Regions from separate parts of the Roseomonas sp. SRI_022 genome, predicted to be linked through region 2. Evidence: predicted binding sites of a transcription regulator. Region 2 holds the regulator's gene; each other region holds the start of a gene.
What was found. The regulator LexA, encoded in region 2, represses DNA repair genes until DNA is damaged. The targets are predictions, from matches to a motif close to TGTTCTANNTANGTTC.
Positions count from the first base shown of each region.

Region 1: the regulator LexA is predicted to act here: its motif matches at 1,250-1,265, upstream of AC2YHJ_RS08520 (PA0069 family radical SAM protein).
Region 3: the regulator LexA is predicted to act here: its motif matches at 1,299-1,314, upstream of AC2YHJ_RS08620 (S24 family peptidase).
Region 4: the regulator LexA is predicted to act here: its motif matches at 2,974-2,989, upstream of uvrA (excinuclease ABC subunit UvrA).

Region 1 is NZ_JBYCZL010000007.1:40,559-44,849, reverse strand. It holds gene AC2YHJ_RS08530 (TIGR04282 family arsenosugar biosynthesis glycosyltransferase) at 1-524, opposite strand, end outside; gene AC2YHJ_RS08525 (glycosyltransferase) at 521-1,204, opposite strand; gene AC2YHJ_RS08520 (PA0069 family radical SAM protein) at 1,354-2,499, shown strand; gene moaB (molybdenum cofactor biosynthesis protein B) at 2,648-3,187, opposite strand; gene AC2YHJ_RS08510 (creatininase family protein) at 3,247-4,026, opposite strand; gene AC2YHJ_RS08505 (sterol desaturase family protein) at 4,096-4,291, shown strand, end outside.
Region 2 is NZ_JBYCZL010000007.1:163,469-167,759, forward strand. It holds gene AC2YHJ_RS09235 (ComEC/Rec2 family competence protein) at 1-1,867, shown strand, start outside; gene lexA (transcriptional repressor LexA) at 2,028-2,750, opposite strand; gene AC2YHJ_RS09245 (glycosyltransferase family 2 protein) at 2,944-3,801, shown strand; gene AC2YHJ_RS09250 (hypothetical protein) at 3,798-4,037, opposite strand; gene rpsD (30S ribosomal protein S4) at 4,201-4,291, shown strand, end outside.
Region 3 is NZ_JBYCZL010000007.1:59,078-63,368, reverse strand. It holds gene AC2YHJ_RS08635 (hypothetical protein) at 1-130, opposite strand, end outside; gene AC2YHJ_RS08630 (hypothetical protein) at 295-735, opposite strand; gene AC2YHJ_RS08625 (hypothetical protein) at 902-1,276, opposite strand; gene AC2YHJ_RS08620 (S24 family peptidase) at 1,445-2,095, shown strand; gene AC2YHJ_RS08615 (FABP family protein) at 2,102-2,755, opposite strand; gene AC2YHJ_RS08610 (DSD1 family PLP-dependent enzyme) at 2,805-3,911, opposite strand; gene AC2YHJ_RS08605 (flavin monoamine oxidase family protein) at 3,910-4,291, shown strand, end outside.
Region 4 is NZ_JBYCZL010000011.1:18,728-23,018, reverse strand. It holds gene gyrA (DNA gyrase subunit A) at 1-2,165, opposite strand, end outside; gene ssb (single-stranded DNA-binding protein) at 2,275-2,799, opposite strand; gene uvrA (excinuclease ABC subunit UvrA) at 3,031-4,291, shown strand, end outside.

The DNA of each region.
Region 1 (4,291 bases), 120 kb from region 2:
AGCGCGACGCGCCGGCCACGGAAATTCGCGAGCGTGTCGGCCAGCGCGTGCTCGCTGGACCAGCGCACCCCGGCGAAGGGCCGCGCTGGCCGCCGCGGGCCGAGGCCGACCAGCCAGTAGCCGCCATCCGTCGCAGGCCCGAACACCGCATCGGCCCGGCCCAGCGCGCGGAAGGCGGCGGCAATGTCGGCGGGGCACAGGTCGGGAATGTCGCTGCCGGCAAGGACAGCGCGCGGCACACGGCGCAAGCAGGCGGCCATGCGGGCGCCGAGGTCGCCACGCCCCTGGTCGATGCGCATCGTCCCACGCGGCACGAAGCGCGCCCAATCGGCACGCGCGCCTCGCGGCGTGGTGGCGAGCAGCGTCCGCCAGCGCCGGTCCCGCGCGATCGGCCGCGCCGTGGCAGCCAGCGTCGCGCGATGGAAGCGCAGCGCCGCGCGATCACCGATGCCGCGCGCCAGCCGCCGCTTCACCATGCCGAGGCGCGGCGCGCGGGCGAACAGGATGACGGTCGGCCGCGTCACCGCCGCCGCCCCGTATAGAGCTTGGCGATACGCTCCGGCGAGACGCCGGCGAACCAGAGCGCAAGGCAGCCGAGGTTGCGCGCCGAACGCGCCCACCAGCCCTGCGTCCGCCAGCGTGCGGCGGAGGTGACGAAGGGCACGTCCAGCGCCACCAGCCGCGCCCTTCCGATGCGGCGCACCAGATCGACGTCCTCCATGATCGGAATGGGCCGGTAGCCGCCGAGTTCGGCGAGGAAGCCGCGCGCGATCAGCAGCCCCTGGTCGCCATAGGGCAGGCCAAGTCGGCGGCAGCGCCAGGCGACCATGCGTTCCAGCCGCCGGGCCTGCGGCGAGGCATCGTCCATCGCAAAGCGGAAATGGGCAGCGCGCCGAGCATTGGCGGGGTCGACCATGAAGGCCTGGGCGGCGTCCTGCCAGCCGGGGCCGGGGCGGGTGTCGGCATGCAGCACCAGGATCCAGGGGGTGGCGACGGCGGCGGTGCCCGTCGCCAGCTGGCTGCCGCGGCCGCGGGGGGCAGCGATGAGCAGCGCCCCTTCTTCCGCTGCCAGGGCCGCCGTGCCATCGCTGCTGCCGCCATCGGCGATCACGATGGCGGCGACATGGCCGCGCAGCGCGGCAAGGCTGTCAGCCATGATTTCCGCCGCGTTCAGGGTCGGCAGGACGGCCGTGAGTTCTTTCAATGTTCGCATTCCGGCCGCCGGAGGATGCGCGGCGCATTAACCTCTCGTTCCCATTCTGTTCTTGACGGCGGAGGGTCGTTTGCGCAGGATGCCCAGGAACGAAATGGGAACTTGATCCCCCTTCCCCCAGGACAGGCAGGACCCGCGCCATGCCGGACGGCACCCCGAACCTCTCGCCCGATCTGGTCCACGCCCTGCCGCCGCTGGCGCGCAAGGGCCGCGGCGCCGGCCTCAACCCAGCGGTGCGCTTCGAGCGCACCGCGCGGGAGGCCTTCGACGATGGATGGGGCACGCTGGAAGCCGCCTTCGCCGACCTGCCGCCGCTGCCGACCACGCTGACCAAGGACAACGCGAAATCGGCGCTGGCCTGGAACGAGAGTCCGGATATCGGCTTCGATCGCGCCATAAACCCCTATCGCGGCTGCGAGCATGGCTGCGTCTATTGCTATGCGCGCCCCTCCCACGCCTATCTCGGCCTGTCGCCGGGGATGGATTTCGAGACGCGGCTGCTGTTCAAGCCCGAGGTCGCCGCACTCCTTGAAAAGGAACTGCGCAAGCCCGGCTACGACCCGAAGCCGATCGCGCTGGGGTCGAACACCGACCCCTACCAGCCGGTGGAGCGCACGCTGAAGCTGACGCGCGCGGTGCTGGAGGTGCTGGACCGCTTCAACCATCCGGTCACCATCGTGACCAAGTCGGCCGGCGTGCTGCGCGACCTCGATATCCTGACGGCCATGGCGCAGCGCAAGCTGGTGCGGGTCTGCCTGTCGATCACCACGCTCGATGCGCGCCTCGCCCGCATCATGGAACCGCGTGCCGCCACGCCGGAGCGGCGCCTGGCGGCCGTGCGGGACCTCGCCGCCGCCGGCATTCCCGCCGCGGTGCTGGCCGCGCCGATGATCCCCGCGGTCAACGATGCGGAGCTGGAGACGATCCTCGAACGCGCCGCCGCCGCCGGGGCGTCGAGCGCGGGCTATGTGCTGCTGCGCCTTCCGCTTGAGATCAAGCAGCTCTTCGAGGAATGGCTCGAACGGCACATGCCGGACCGCGCCGCGCGGGTGCTGTCGCTGATCCGCCAGACGCGCGGCGGCGCGCTGTATGACAGCCGCTTCGGCGTGCGGCAGAAGGGCACCGGCGCCTATGCCGACCTGCTGGCGCGGCGTTTCGCGGTGGCGGCGAAGCGGCTGGGGCTGGAACGCCGCGGCGGCGGGGTGGATGCGCTCGACTGCGGGCAGTTTCGCGTGCCGGAGGTGCCGGGTGCGGCACCGCGCGCGACGCAGTTGGCGCTGTTCTGAGCCACGGTCGGATCGAGGGGGCGTTGCCCCCTCGAACTCCCCCACCAGGGGGCAGGGGCCCCCTGGACCGCGGGGACTCAGGGGCGCACCCGGGTGGGGCAAGAATAAAGTGCTAAAAACGTAGAAGTTTAAAGTGGGCATCGACCGCTCAGGCCGCCTTCAGGTGTTCCTTCAGGCGCGGCATCAGTTCGACCAGGTTGCAGGGGCGCCAGCGGCTGTCGAGCTGGAATTTCAGGATGTCGTCCCAGGCATCCTTGCAGGCCCCCGTCGAGCCTGGCAGCGCGAACAGGTAAGTGCCATCCGCGACACCACCCAGCGCACGCGATTGCATCGTGGAGGTGCCGATCTTCTGGTAGCTCAGCATGCGGAACAACTCGCCGAAGCCTTCGATCTCCTTCTCCAGGACACGCTTGAAGGCCTCGGGCGTCACGTCGCGGCCGGTGATGCCGGTCCCGCCCGTGGTAATGACGCAGTCGATGGCGGGGTCAGCGATCCAGCGGCGCAAAAGTGCGGCGATGATGTCGGCCTCATCCTTGCAAATCTCCCGCGCGACGCAGTGATGGCCACCGGCCTCGATGCGGTCCTGCAGGGTCTGACCCGAACGGTCGGTCGCCATGTCGCGCGTGTCGCTCACGGTCAGCACGGCGATGTTCACGGGCAGGAAGGGAAGGCTTTCGTCGATCGGCATGGCATCCTCCGTGCGTCGGCCCTCACCATGGGCATGGGCGGGGGTGGCTGCAACCGGGCCTATCGCCCCTGGGCGGCGCGGATCTGTGCCACCGCGGCGGCGATGCGCATGGCGAGCATCGCCTCCCCGCGCGCGGCGGTCGCACGGGACGGGTCGCCGGTCGCACCCAGCGGGGGCAGCGCATCCGGGCGTGGCGGCAGGCGGGCCAGGTCCACGCCGGGCGGGTGCGTCGCCATCAGTTCCGAGGTGTCGCCGATGCCCGCATGCGTGCCAATCGTCGCATCCGTCTCCCCCTGCGCGCGCAGCCAGTCATCCTGCTGCGCGATGGCGGCGTAGTAGCGATCGACGGCGATGACGCGCACCCCGTCCCGCCGCCATTCGGCGGAAAGCCTCGCGGCAAGACGTTCCTGCGACCGCTGGCTCGGCCCGTTGTCGGCGAGGAAGCAGATCAGCCGGAAGCCGGTGGCGCGCAGGCTGCGGGCGATGCCGTCCAGCATCGCGGCGAAGGCGTCCTCCGTCACACCGATGGTGCCGGGGAAGCGAAGGTTGCCCTCCGGTGGCTCGAAGCGCCCCTGCGGCGAGAAGGACAGCACCGGCAGCACCAGCGCATCGCCCAGTTCGCGCGCGATGCGCCGCGCGGCGACGCGGACGATGTGGTCATGCTTGCCGAGGATCATGTGCGGGCCGTTCTGCTCGATCCCGCCGCTCGGCACGATGGCGGTGCGATGGCCGGCGGCGACCGCGTCGCGCACCTCGATCCAGGTCATGTCGGCGATGTCGAGGCTGTCGGGCAGGCGCTGGCCGCGCGCCTGCGCGGGGAGCACGAGGCTCGCGAGCACCGCCGCGCGCAGCAGGGAACGACGGAATGGCGTTCCCTCCGTCGCCGCGATGTGGGATTCTGCGCGCCGATGAACTGGCCCGAATACGACCCGCTGACCGCCGCCTGGAACTGGCTCCGTCACCTCGCGGGGGTGCTGACCGATCCTGCATCGCCCTTCTGGTGGCCGACGCTCGTGGTGACGATCCTCGCCTTCGTGGTGATCGGTTTCGTGACCCGCGCCTCCCTTCAGGAAATGCGGGCGCAGTCGGTGCCCGTCACCGGCC
Region 2 (4,291 bases):
TTTCGGGGCCGCGGCCTGGCATGCGGGACAGGCCGCACCGCTGGCCGCGCCGCCGGTCCGGGCGGTGGTCGTGACCGGCATCGTCCAGGATGTGGACCTGTTGCCGGAAGGGCGACGACTGACCCTGGCCGAACTCCGCTTCGGGCCTGACGAGCCGATCCAGCCCCGGAGTTTTCGCATCCGGCTGCGCGCCAATGATCCGGCCCGGCCCGAACCTGGCGACCGCGTCACGGTCCGCGCCCTGGTGCGTGCGCCGTCACCGCCGGCCTTCCCCGGCGCCTGGGACTTCCAGCGCAGCGCCTTCTTCGCGGGGCAGGGCGGTTCCGGTTTCGCCATCGGCCCGGCTGAGGTCGCCCCGGCGGAGGGGAGCGGGCGGCCCTTGTCAGGGCTGCGGACGACACTGGAAACACGTGTCGCCGCCGTGGTGCCGGGCGCCGCCGGGGCGGTCGCCTCCGCATTGCTGACAGGCGGGCAGAGCGCCATCCCGCGCACCGATCTGACCGCCATGCGCGATTCCGGCCTCGCGCACCTGCTTTCGGTCTCCGGCCTGCACATCGCCATTGTGATGGGCGTGACCTTCTGGGTGGTGCGGCTGGTGATCGCCTGCTGGCGATGGCTCGCGCTGCGGGTGGACAGCAAGGCCATGGCCGGTGTCGCGGCGCTGGCCGCGGGCGGCTTCTACATGCTGCTGACCGGGTCGCAGGTGCCGATGCAGCGGTCCTTCGCGACCGCCGTCCTGGTCACGCTGGCGCTGCTGACCGGACGCCGGGCGGTGTCCATGCGCAGCCTGGCACTGGCGGCCGCAGCGGTGATGCTGGTCGCGCCCGATGCAGTGCTCGGCCCATCCTTCCAGATGTCCTTCGCCGCGGTGCTCGCCCTGATCGCAGGGTGGGAGGCGCTGAAGGGCCCGATGGCCCGGCTGCGGGGCGCTAGCGCCTGGTGGCGCAAGGGGTTGGTCTTCGTGGTGGGGCTGGTCGTCACATCGGGGCTGGCGGGGCTGGCGACGGCGCCTTTCGGGCTCGCGCATTTCGGCCGGCTGCAATGGTATGGCGTGGCGGCGAATGCGGTGGCAGTGCCCCTGACCTCGGTGCTGGTGATGCCGGCCGGGATGGTTGCCGCCGCGCTGATGCCGCTGGGGCTTGAAGGCCCGGCGCTGATGGTGATGGGTTGGGGGTGCGAGGCTGTGCTCGCCGTCGCGCGGGAGGTGGCCGCTTGGCCCGGGGCGGCGCAGACGGCGCGGCCCATCCCGCCCTGGGGCCTCGCGGCCTTTGCCTTCGGTATGGTCTGGCTGTGCTTGTGGCGATTGCGTTGGCGTTGGCTCGGACTGCCGGTCATGGCGTTGGGCCTGGCCAGCCCGGAGCTGCACCGCGCGCCGGATCTGTTCGTGTCGGGCGATGCACGGCTGATCGGCGTTGTGGCCGATGGCGCGATGTGGCTGCAGCGGCAATCGGGGGCCTCAGTGCTGACCCGGGACTCCTGGCTGCGCGCCCATGGCCTGCGCGAGGCACACCCGCTGCCGGGACAGGGCGAGGCCGCCGACGGCGCCGTCGCCTGCAATCCCGGCGCATGCCTGCTGCGGCCCGTGCCGGGGGCGCCGGCCGCGGTGCTATTGCGCGGCGATCCGGTGGCCGGCCATTGCGGGCGGGTAGGCTTGGTGGTGTCGGCAGAGCCGCTGCGTGGCCGCTGTGCCGGCAGCCAGGTGATCGACCGCTTCTCGGTATGGCGGAACGGCCCGCATGCGGTCTGGCTCGATGCGGCGGGCCCGCGTGTCGTCTCCGATCGTGTCTGGCGCGGCGCGCGGCCCTGGGTGCCGCCGGTGCCGATACCGCGCGGGCGGGAGGAGCAACCGCCCGCGCCGATCGAATAGCGCGCCGATGCCGCGCGGCGAACCGGATCGAGGCGATTGCCAGGAATGACGTCGTCCTGCACGCCGTTCGCCGCGTGCTGGAACGGCGCGACGGTGCCGAAGTTCTATGCTGCGCTACGCGACCCGGTGCACCCCTGGACGCCGACGGCCCTGGCGGGTCTCAATACCGCCGCAGCAGCCCCACCAGCCGCCCCTGCACACGCACCCGGTCCGGTCCGAAGATGCGTGTCTCATGCCGCGGATTGGCCGGTTCCAGGGCGATCGAGTTCCCCCGCCGGCGGATCCGTTTCAGCGTCACCTCGTTCTCATCCACCAGCGCGACGACGATCGACCCGTTCTCGGCCGTGTCGGCGCGATTGATGATCACGGTGTCGCCGTCGAGAATGCCGGCATCGATCATCGAATCGCCGGCGACCTCCAGCGCATAATGATCGCCATTGCCGATCAGCGCCGCGGGAACATCGACGCTCGCGCCATTGTCGCGCAGCGCCTCGATCGGCAGGCCGGCGGCGATCCGGCCGTAGAGCGGCAGCGTGACCGGGGCGCTGTCATTCGCCTCGGCGGGCGGGCGGGCGGGCGCATGGGTTGCGAAGGGCCCGCGGATGACATTGGGGCCGAGCGGGGCCTCAGGCGCCTTGGCCGCGGCACGGCTGCTGCGCGGGGCGAGGTTCTCCGGCAGGCGAATGACCTCCAGCGCGCGGGCGCGATGGGCGCGGCGGCGGAGGAAGCCGCGTTCTTCCAGCGCCGTGATCAGCCTGTGGATACCGGATTTGGATTTGAGGTTGAGCGCGCCCTTCATCTCCTCGAAGGAGGGAGAAAATCCTGTCTCGCGCAGGTGGCGGTCGATGAACATGAGCAGCTCGTGCTGCTTGCGCGTGAGCATTCCTGCTCCTCCTCCTGGCGCCGGGTCCTGCGACTCGGTCGGAACAAATGGGCAACCTCACGCGTGTTCTATTTAGGTTCCGGAGTCACAGTCAATCGCTTTTGCGTGTGGATGAATCTGTGGATGGAATGGTCCGCCCGCGCGGCGCCGGAGACCTCGCCCGCCGCTGCGGGGAGTGGCACAGATGCGGGGCATGTCCCGCCCTGATCTTTCCGTCCTGATCGCCGCCCACCGCCTGCGGCGCGAGGTCCCGCTGGCCGTGGCCTCGGTGTTCGGGCGATCGGTGGGGGCGGCGGTTGAGGTCGTCATCGCCTCCGACGACGGCACCGACTACGCCGAGGTGCTGCCGCATGACCCGCGCCTGCGCTTCACGGCGGTCGGACCTGTCGCCAGTGGCGCCCATGCGGCGCGCAACCGGGCGCTTTTCCTCGCCGCCGGTACCCATGTGCTGATGCTGGACGGCGACGACGCCCTGGAAGGTCCGCCGGACGCAATCGCCAGCGCGCTGGCGATGACGGGCGCGGCCGGGGCGGTCCTGGTGCCGAGCGTCGTGCGCGACGCGATGGGGCTGGCGGTGCGACGCATTCCGGAACCGGGCACACGGCGCTTCGGCTTCGCCGATTGGGCCTCGGCCTTCGCATCGCTACACCTGATGGCGCGGCGGGACCTGGCCCCGGCCTTCCGGCCGTTCCGGCTGATCGACGACGTCCTGTTCGACCTCACGGTCTTGGCGGCGGTCGGTGGCTCCGTGCCGGTCGCGGATGGCCTTGCCTATCGCTACCAACTGAGGCCAGGCCAGGCGACGGATACCGAGGGTGGCCGCTTCGATGCCGAATATGCGCAGGCGCTTGGCTTGATCACTGTGGACGGCGCCGGCTTCGGGCGCCATGCGGGGGCGGTGGCTGCGGTGCTGCGGCGGTGGCGGGCGATGAACCGCCTAGTGGGTGGCGGTGGGTCGAGGCCGGGGCTCGGCGACTACCACCGGGCGGTCGCGGCCTATCTGGCCGACGAATGGCCGGCCGGCCGCCGGCGCCGGGCCGGCGAAACCTAGAGCTTGGCCGCCAACTTGCGCGCCAGCAGCAGGCCGAGCCCGCCACCGGCCGGCGCCGCGGGCAGGGCGAGCAGCCAGCCCACCGCATGATTGCCCGCCATGACCAAAGCGAGCCCGGAGTACAGCATGAGGCCGCCGACCAGGCTACCGACGACGCCCGCCGTCAGGCCGAGCACGAGGATGTCCGAACGCGTCACCATGGTCGGCGAGTAGGCGCCGCGGGCCCTGTTTGACAAGCCCCGCCAGGGCACCTATGGGACCGCCACCTTCCGGGAACGTGGACGGACCTTCGGGGTCCGCGCCCGCCCCCGCCCAGTCCGGGCAGGGGCCTACCGGGACAACAGCCCTTCGGGGCACAGCGAAGAAGGCCCGACCGTGTAACGCGGCGGGGTGCAGCGCATGACCAAGCGCGCAGAATCCAAGTACAAGATCAACCGCCGCCTTGGCGTCAATCTCTGGGGCCGCGCCAAGTCCCCCATCGCCAAGCGCG
Region 3 (4,291 bases), 100 kb from region 2:
CGCGCGCCTCGCTGCGGGATGCGGCCGCACTCGCCTCGGCGGCCTGCGCCGGATCGGTGGTCGATGTCGTGGCCGGCGCCGCCGGCGGCGCGACGACGACAGGCTTCGGGGCACGGAACAGGCCACCCATGCGCGCGCAGCTCCTTGTCTGGATGCAGTGAAGGGGTCCCTTCCCGGCCGCCCGAAAAGACCGCGGGCCCGCCCTCCGGTGGGAGGAGCAGGCCCGCGCAAGTCTTCGGGGAACGGGAGGAAGCCACCGGGCGCAACTCGCCCCTTGGCGATCGGATAATTATCCTAGTTCGGTAGCGTATACAAGACTTTTTTCTTATTTCCTGCAGAAATCTTACCAAGCCGCCGGAACAGGCCCCAAGGCGTGACCGCGCGCGGCGCGCCAGCGCCCAGCACCGCGCGGCACAGCCCGACGCAGGTGAAGGGTAGCAGCTCGGGCAGCCAGGTCCTGCGCGGCGCCCCCGGCGCGAAGGGGCCAACCACGGCGAGCCCCGCCCGCTCATAGAAGCCCGGCAGGTCGTAGCCCGCCGGCACCGCCAGGCGCATGATCATCAGCCGTCCCGACAGCGGTTCCAGCACGGTCCAGCCGGCCTCATCGCGCAGCGCGGCGAAGCAGTGGCGGAAACCGCGGCGCAGCGGGCGCAGCCAGGGCTGGTCGGCATCGCCGCCGAAGGCGATCCAGACCTGCTGCGGGGCGTCGCGGGCGAGGCGCAGGCGCGGGGTCATGCGGCATTGGAGGGGCCTTGCCCCTCCAAACCACCCCACCAAAGGCCAGGGGGCCTTTGGAATGCCGATACCTTGGCCCTGGGCGCCAAGTGGAGGCTCCCAAAGGCCTCTAGGCCTTTGGTAGGGAGGGTCCGGGAGGGGCAAAGCCCTTCCCGGTTCCGTCCCGTCACGCCACGATCCCCTTCACGCGCAGCGGCCATTCCAGGCGGTCCATCGCCTCCCGCCACTGCGCGGCATCGGCGCGCTCGGACAGGTGGCGCGGGTCGGGCGCCTGGCCGCGCTCGCCCCAGACGCGCATCACGCGGGCATGGATCAGGTCGATGCGCCGGTGGCGGTACAGCCGGTCGAGACACTTGATGACGTCGTCCGGCTCGCAGGGGCGCACCTTCTCGCCCTTGCCGGCGGAAATGCGGGCGCCGTCACGCCGCGCGGTCAGTGCCGCCATGGTCCAGAACCAGGCCTCCTCGGCGGAGCGAAACGGCTCCGCGGCGGTAATGCTGGCGAAGCGGGGGACGTGGGCGCTGCGGGGGGCAGGTCGCATGGGGGTTTCTCGCCTGTCAGGTGAACAATACGAGAACATTAAACGCAACAGTTGCGAAGGGCAAGGTCGAAAAGGAACATGCACCTATTGATTTCTGAAACAAAACCTAGGATAGGTTGCCCAGGACGCGGCACATCATCTGGAGTCGCGCCATCGGGACCATCCACCATGCGGCATGACGATATCTGGCGCGCCCTCGATGCTCTGGCGGCGGAACATGGGCTGTCCGCCTCGGGCCTGGCGCGCAAGGCGGGGCTCGACCCCACCGCCTTCAACCCCTCCAAGCGCATCGGCGCCGATGGCCGCGCGCGTTGGCCCTCCACCGAGAGCGTCGCCAAGGTGCTGACCGCCACAGGCCGGGGGATCGAGGATTTCGCCTCCCTCGTCTCCGGCCTGCCGGCGCTGCCGCGCGGCGGCGGCCGCGGCGGTGCCGGGCGGCGCGTGCCGCTGATCGGCCTCGCCCAGGCGGGCGGCGAGGGATACTTCGACGATGGCGGCTATCCCGTCGGCGGGTCCTGGGACGAGATCTCCCTGCCCGAGATCGGCGATCCCAATGCCTATGCGCTCGAGATCTCCGGTGAATCCATGGAGCCGGTGTTCCGCGACGGCGATGTCGTGGTCGTCTCCCCCGCCGCACCCGTGCGGCGCGGCGACCGCGTGGTGGTGCGCACCGCGAAGGGGGAGGTGATGGCGAAGGAACTGCGCCGGCAATCGGCCAAGCGCATCGAGCTCGCCAGCCTGAACCCGGCGCATCCCTCCTACAGTTTCGAGCTGCCGGAGATCGCCTGGATGCACAGGATCATCTGGGCAAGCCAGTAGGCGCGATCAGCCCGCCTTCCCGCCCTGCCCGCTCAGGATCGCCTGCAGTGGGTTGGGCTGCGGCGGCGCGACCAGTTTCAGCGTGTTCGTATCGTGGTGGTTGAAGGGCTGGGTGCCCCGGATCATGAGGTCCGTCTCGACCTCATAGGTCCAGCTGCCATCCTCGTTGAAGGTGATGGCGCAGCTGTAGCGGTCGGTGCGGAACGCCTCGTCCAGGAAGGCGTTCGAACAGATGCCGTAGCGGTCGTCGCCGCGCGTCGCGGAAACCGAGATCCGCTTGTCCCCTGGCTTGGCGTGCCCCGCCGCCAGCACGATCTGCCCGCGCGGGATCGTCAGGCTTTGCAGGATCAGCCCCGTCGCCGGTTCCCACAGCCAATAGCCGACCTGGTCGTGGAAGGTGATCTTCTCGTCCGGTGTGTTGATGTGGATGTGGTAGCGCAGGCCGTAGAGAAGCTGCGGCCCATTGGTCTGCGGATCGATCACATCCATCCGCACATGCTCGCGGAACACCCGCCGCTCCGGCCCCTCGGCCTTGGGATTGATGTCGATGCCCTTATCCGCCGCCCAGACCCCCGCAAGGCCGCGCAGCGGGCCGAGATTGGCGAGACCGTCCGGCGAGGCCTCGGGTTCCGTGTAGATGTCCTTCGGAATGGGCAGCATCGGGCGATCCTTCCTCGGCCTCGCCCGAGGCTAGCGCCATCGGCTCCCTTCAGGCCATCGCCCCCCGCGCCGCGATCGGCCAGAGGCATTCCACCCGCCCCTTCCGCACGCCGACATACCAGTCGTAGCGGTCGACTGTCGGGTCGCAATGCCCGGGCACCAGCCGCAGCTTCTCGCCCAGCGCCGGCGGGGTGCCGTCCTCGATCAGGATCTTGCCGTGCTCGTCCGATGCGCCGGCATAGCGAAGCCCAGGGCGCTGCCACACGCCCGGCATGCCGGAATCCACCGACACGCCCTTGTGCCCGCAATCCACCACCGCGACGCCGGGTGTCGCGCGGCTCATCACCTGCGTCAGCACAAACAGCGCGTGGCGGAAGGGCGGTGCGTCGTCGTTCTTCGCGTAGTCCACATCCATGAAGGCGTAGGACCCGGCCTGGATCTCGGTATAGACGCCGCTCGCCGCTTCATGCCGGAAGGTGCCGGTGCCCGCGCCGCCGACGATGGGGCAGTCGAGGCCGCGCTGCTTCAACTGCTCCACCGTGCGCCGCGACCGCGCAGCGGCTTCGGCGATGGCCGCCGCGCGCTGTTCCGGCGTGCGCATGTGCTGCGCGCTGCCGTGATAGGCCTGCAGACCGCCGAAGGTCAGTTGCTTGCTGGCCGCGATCCGTTCGGCAAGTGCGACGGCCGGCGGGCCGTGTTCGACGCCCGCGCGGCCCATGCCGACATCGATCTCCACCAGCACGGGAATGCGCACGCCGGCCGCTTCCGCCGCCTGTTCGATCAGCGCGATCTGCGCGGCATCATCGACGCAGACGCCGATCTTGCAGATCCGCGCAAGTGCGGCGAGCCGCGAGAGCTTGCGCGGGCTGACCACCTGGTTCGTGACCAGCACGTCAGGGATGCCGCCCCAGGCCAGCGCCTCGGCCTCCGCGACCTTCTGCACGCATTGCCCGACGGCGCCACGCGCCATCTGCAGCTTCGCCACCACCGGCGATTTGTGCGTCTTGGCGTGCGCCCGCAGCTTGGCGCCGGTCGGCGCCAGCAGGGCGGCCATGGTGTCGAGATTGTGCTCGAACGCGTCGAGGTCGATCAGCAGCGCCGGCGTATCGACCTCATCCTCACGCATGCCGGGTTCGGCGGGCGGCGACTGCAGCATGGTTCATCCCTTCGCGTTGTCGCGGCATGATGCGGCGATGTTGCCATCCGATCCAGACGTGCTCGTCATCGGCGCCGGCTGCGCGGGGATCGCGGCGGCGCGGGCGCTGGCCGCGCGCGGGCGGTCCTGCGTCGTGCTGGAAGGCGGCCACGGAATAGGCGGGCGGGCCCGCACGCAAGCCAGCAACCAGATCGTCGGCACGGCCTTCGATCTCGGCGCATCCTGGCTGCATCAGGGGAACGACAATCCGCTGACGCCGCTGGCCCGGGCGCTGGGCATGCCGCTGATCGACCATGACGCCCTGCGCCAGCGCCGCCTGCACGCCTTCGGACGCGCAGCGACCCCGGCCGAGCGTCGCTCCTTCGCAGCGGCTGAGGACG
Region 4 (4,291 bases), on a different contig from region 2:
GTCGAATCGCGCCCGGCGAACAGGCGCAGCGTGTCGGGCTCCGCCTGGAACCGGATCGCCTTGCCCAGCCGCGTGGCGAGCAACACATCGTCGCCCTCCCGGCAGGTGGCCACACCCACCAGGCTGTCGCCCTCATCCAGCTTCATCGCGATCAAGCCGGAGGAGCGGACGTTCTTGAAGTCCGATAGCCGGTTGCGCCGGACATTGCCCTGCACCGTCGCGAAGACCAGGTGCAGCCCGTCCCACAGCGATTCATCGAGCGGCAGCGGCAGCACAGCCGTCACGCTCTCACCTTCCTGCAACGCCAGCACTTGGCGCAGCGAACGGCCGCGGCCCGTCGCACCGCCTTCGGGCAACTGCCAGACCTTCTCGCGGAAGGCGATGCCGCGGCTGGTGAAGAACAGCACGAACTGGTGGGTATGCGCGACGAAGGACCGGATGACGACGTCATCCTCCCGCGTGCCCGCGCCCGTGCGCCCCTTCCCGCCGCGCCCCTGGGCGCGGAAGGTGTCGAGCGGCGTGCGCTTGACGTAGCCGTCGCGCGTCAGCGTCACCACCATGGTGCCGGGCTCGATCAGGCTTTCGTCGTCCACATCGGCGAGGCCGTCGACGATCTGCGTCATGCGCGGGGAGGCGATCTCGCCGCGCACCCTGCGCAATTCCTCGGTCATCACCTCCATACGGCGCGGGCGGGAGCCGAGAATGTCGAGCAGATCGCGGATGCGCTCGCCGACCTCACCAAGCTCGCCGGTGATCTTCTCGCGTTCCAGGCCGGTCAGGCGCTGCAGGCGCAGGTCGAGAATGCCGCGGGCCTGTTCCTCGGTCAGCCGCACCGTGCCTTCGGGCGTGATGACATTGCGGTAGTCGTCCACCAGAGCGAGCAGCACGCCGACATCGCCGGCCGGCCAGTCGCGTTCCATCAGCGCGGCGCGCGCCGTGGCGGCATCGCTGCTGGCGCGGATCACGCGGATCACCTCATCGATGTTGGCGACCGCGATGGCCAGGCCGATCAGCAAGTGCCCGCGCTCGCGCGCCTTGGCGAGGCGATAACGCGACCGCCGCAGGATCACATCCTCGCGGAAGGCGATGAAGGCGAGCAGCGCGTCGCGCAGCCCCATCTGCTGCGGGCGCCCATTGTGCAGGGCGAGGAAATTCACCGCGAAAGACGTCTGCAGCGACGTCATGCGATACAGCTGGTTCAGCACCACCTCGACCGTCGCATCGCGCTTCAGCTCAATGACGATGCGCATGCCCGAACGATCGGATTCGTCGCGCAGGTCGGAGATGCCTTCGATCGCCTTCGCGCGGACGAGTTCGGCGATCTTCTCCAGCAGCGTCGCCTTGTTGACCTGATAGGGGATCTCCGTGACGGCGATGGCCTGGCGGCCGCCGCGCATCTCCTCGATCTCGGCGCGCGCGCGCAGCGGGATCGATCCCCGACCCGTCTCGAAGGCCGCGCGAATGCCCGAACGCCCGAGGATCAACCCGCCGGTCGGGAAGTCCGGCCCGGGGATGATCTTCATCAGGTCTTCGAGCGTCAGCGAATTGTCGGCGACCAGCGCGAGGGTCGCGTCGATGACCTCGGTCGGGTTGTGCGTCGGGATGTTCGTCGCCATGCCGACGGCGATGCCGCCCGCGCCATTGACCAGCAGATTCGGGAAGGCGGCTGGCAGCACGCGGGGTTCATGCGCGCTTTCGTCGTAGTTCGCCTGGAAATCGACGGTGTCCTCGTCGATGCCCTCCAGCAGCGCCATCGCTGACGGCGCGAGGCGCGCTTCGGTGTAGCGCATCGCCGCCGGCGGATCGCCGTCCACCGAGCCGAAATTGCCCTGTCCGTCGATCAGCGGCACGCGCATCGAGAAGGGCTGCGCCATGCGTACCATGGCGTCGTAGATCGAGGCATCGCCATGCGGGTGATACTTACCCATGACGTCGCCGACGACGCGGGCCGATTTGCGATACGGCTTGTCGGAGGTGTAGCCGGCCTCCTGCATCGCAAACAGGATGCGGCGATGCACCGGCTTCAGCCCGTCGCGCACATCCGGCAGGGCGCGCGCGACGATCACGCTCATCGCATAGTCGAGATAGGAGCGGCGCATCTCCTCCTCGAGCGCAACAGGCTGCGTGTCGATGGGGGTGTCGCCAGGGGTGCTGGGGTCGCTCACTCGGCTGGGCTCGATCCGGTCATGGGGCGGCGCGGCGCTGCCGCGCGCGGGTTTCGGGCGTCATAGGCACCGCGCGGCGGCCGCAGTCAACCGCCGCGCCGGGGCCGGTTCAGAACGGGATTTCGTCGTCGAGGTCGGTCTTCTTCGAATCCCAGCCGCCACCGCCACGCGACCCACCGGCGGACCGTCCGCCACTGCCGCCTTCGTAGCCGCCGCGCGACGCGCCACCGCCACCACTCGCTGGCCGTTCCGCATAGCCGCCGTCATCCGAGGCACCACCGCCCGAGCCGCGCCCGCCCACGAGCTGCAATTCGCCGCGGAACTGGCGCAGCACGATCTCGGTCGTGTAACGCTCCTGCCCAGCCTGGTCCTGCCATTTGCGGGTTTCGATCTGGCCCTCGATGTAGACCTCGCTGCCCTTGCGCAGGTACTTCTCGGCCACCTCGCCCAGGCGTTCATTGAAGATCGCCACGGCGTGCCACTCGGTCCGCTCCTGCTGGTTGCCCTCGCGGTCCTTGTATCGCTCGGACGTTGCGATTCGCAGGTTCACGACCTTGCCGCCGTTCTGGAAGTTGCGGACTTCCGGATCGCGGCCGAGCCGCCCGAGAATGATCGCCTTGTTGACGCCTGCCATACCTGCTGCTCTCTGGAAATTCGGCCGGACATACTAGCCTTTCCGGGCAGCGGCGGCCAGTCTCCCGCCTGCCCAGGGGCAGTGCCGCCCCGACGCCCGGCGGACCCTGCCACGACGCTGCCGCATCGCAACATCCCCTTCCCTTCCGGCGCGTCCCGGATCATATAGTAAAGAGAACATCACCGGAACATCACCGGCCGGCTCCGCCGCGCCGCGCGGAGCCCCCATCGCATGACCGGCCAGATCCGTATCCGCGGCGCCAGGCAACACAACCTGAAGGACGTGGACCTCGACATCCCGCGCGACCGTCTGACGGTCGTCACCGGCCTGTCGGGGTCGGGCAAGTCCTCGCTCGCCTTCGACACCATCTATGCGGAGGGGCAACGACGCTACGTCGAGTCGCTCTCCGCCTATGCGCGGCAGTTCCTGCAACTGATGCAGAAGCCCGATGTCGATTCGATCGAGGGCCTGTCGCCGGCCATCTCCATCGAGCAGAAGACCACCAGCCACAATCCGCGGTCCACCGTCGGCACGGTCACTGAGATCCACGACTACATGCGCCTGCTCTGGGCACGGGCCGGCGTGCCGTACTCCCCAGCGACGGGCCTGCCGATCGAGGCGCAGACCGTCTCCCAGATGGTCGATCGCGTCATGGCGATGGAGGAAGGCACGAGGCTGCTGCTGCTCGCCCCCATCGCGCGCGGCAAGAAGGGCGAATTCAAGAAGGAGCTGGCCGAGCTGCAGCGCCGCGGCTTCGAACGCGTGAAGATCAACGGCGCGCTGCACCTGATCGCCGAAGCGCCGAAGCTGGACAAGAAGCTGAAGCACGACATCGAGGCGGTGGTGGACCGAATCGTGGTGCGCGAAGGGATCGCCCAGCGCCTCGCCGATTCCTTCGAGACCGCGCTCTCGCTCTCCGACGGCATCGCTTACGCCGAGAATGCGGATACGCAGGACCGCACCGTGTTCAGCGCGAAATTCGCCTGCCCGGTCTCCGGCTTCACCATCGAGGAAGTCGAGCCGCGGCTCTTCTCCTTCAACTCCCCGCATGGCGCCTGCCCGTCCTGCGACGGCCTCGGCACCGAGACCTTCTTCGACCCGATGCTCGTGGTGCCGCAGGACGATGTGTCGCTGAAGGACGGGGCGGTCATGCCCTGGACCGGCGCGCAATCGCCCTACTACACCCAGACGCTGGAAAGCTTGGCGAAGCACTTTAAGTTCGCGATGACGATGCCCTGGCAGGACATCCCGGCCGCGGTGCGTCAGCAGATCCTGCACGGCACCGGCGATGAGGTCGTCACGCTGCGCTACAAGGACGGGCTGCGCGCCTATGAGGTGAAGAAGCCCTTCGAGGGCATCATCCCCAACCTCGAACGCCGCTTCAAGGAAACCGACAATCCCTGGGTGCGAGAGGACCTGTCCCGCTACCAGGCGCAGAAGCCCTGCCAGGTCTGCAACGGCTATCGCCTCAAGCCGCAGGCGCTGTCGGTGA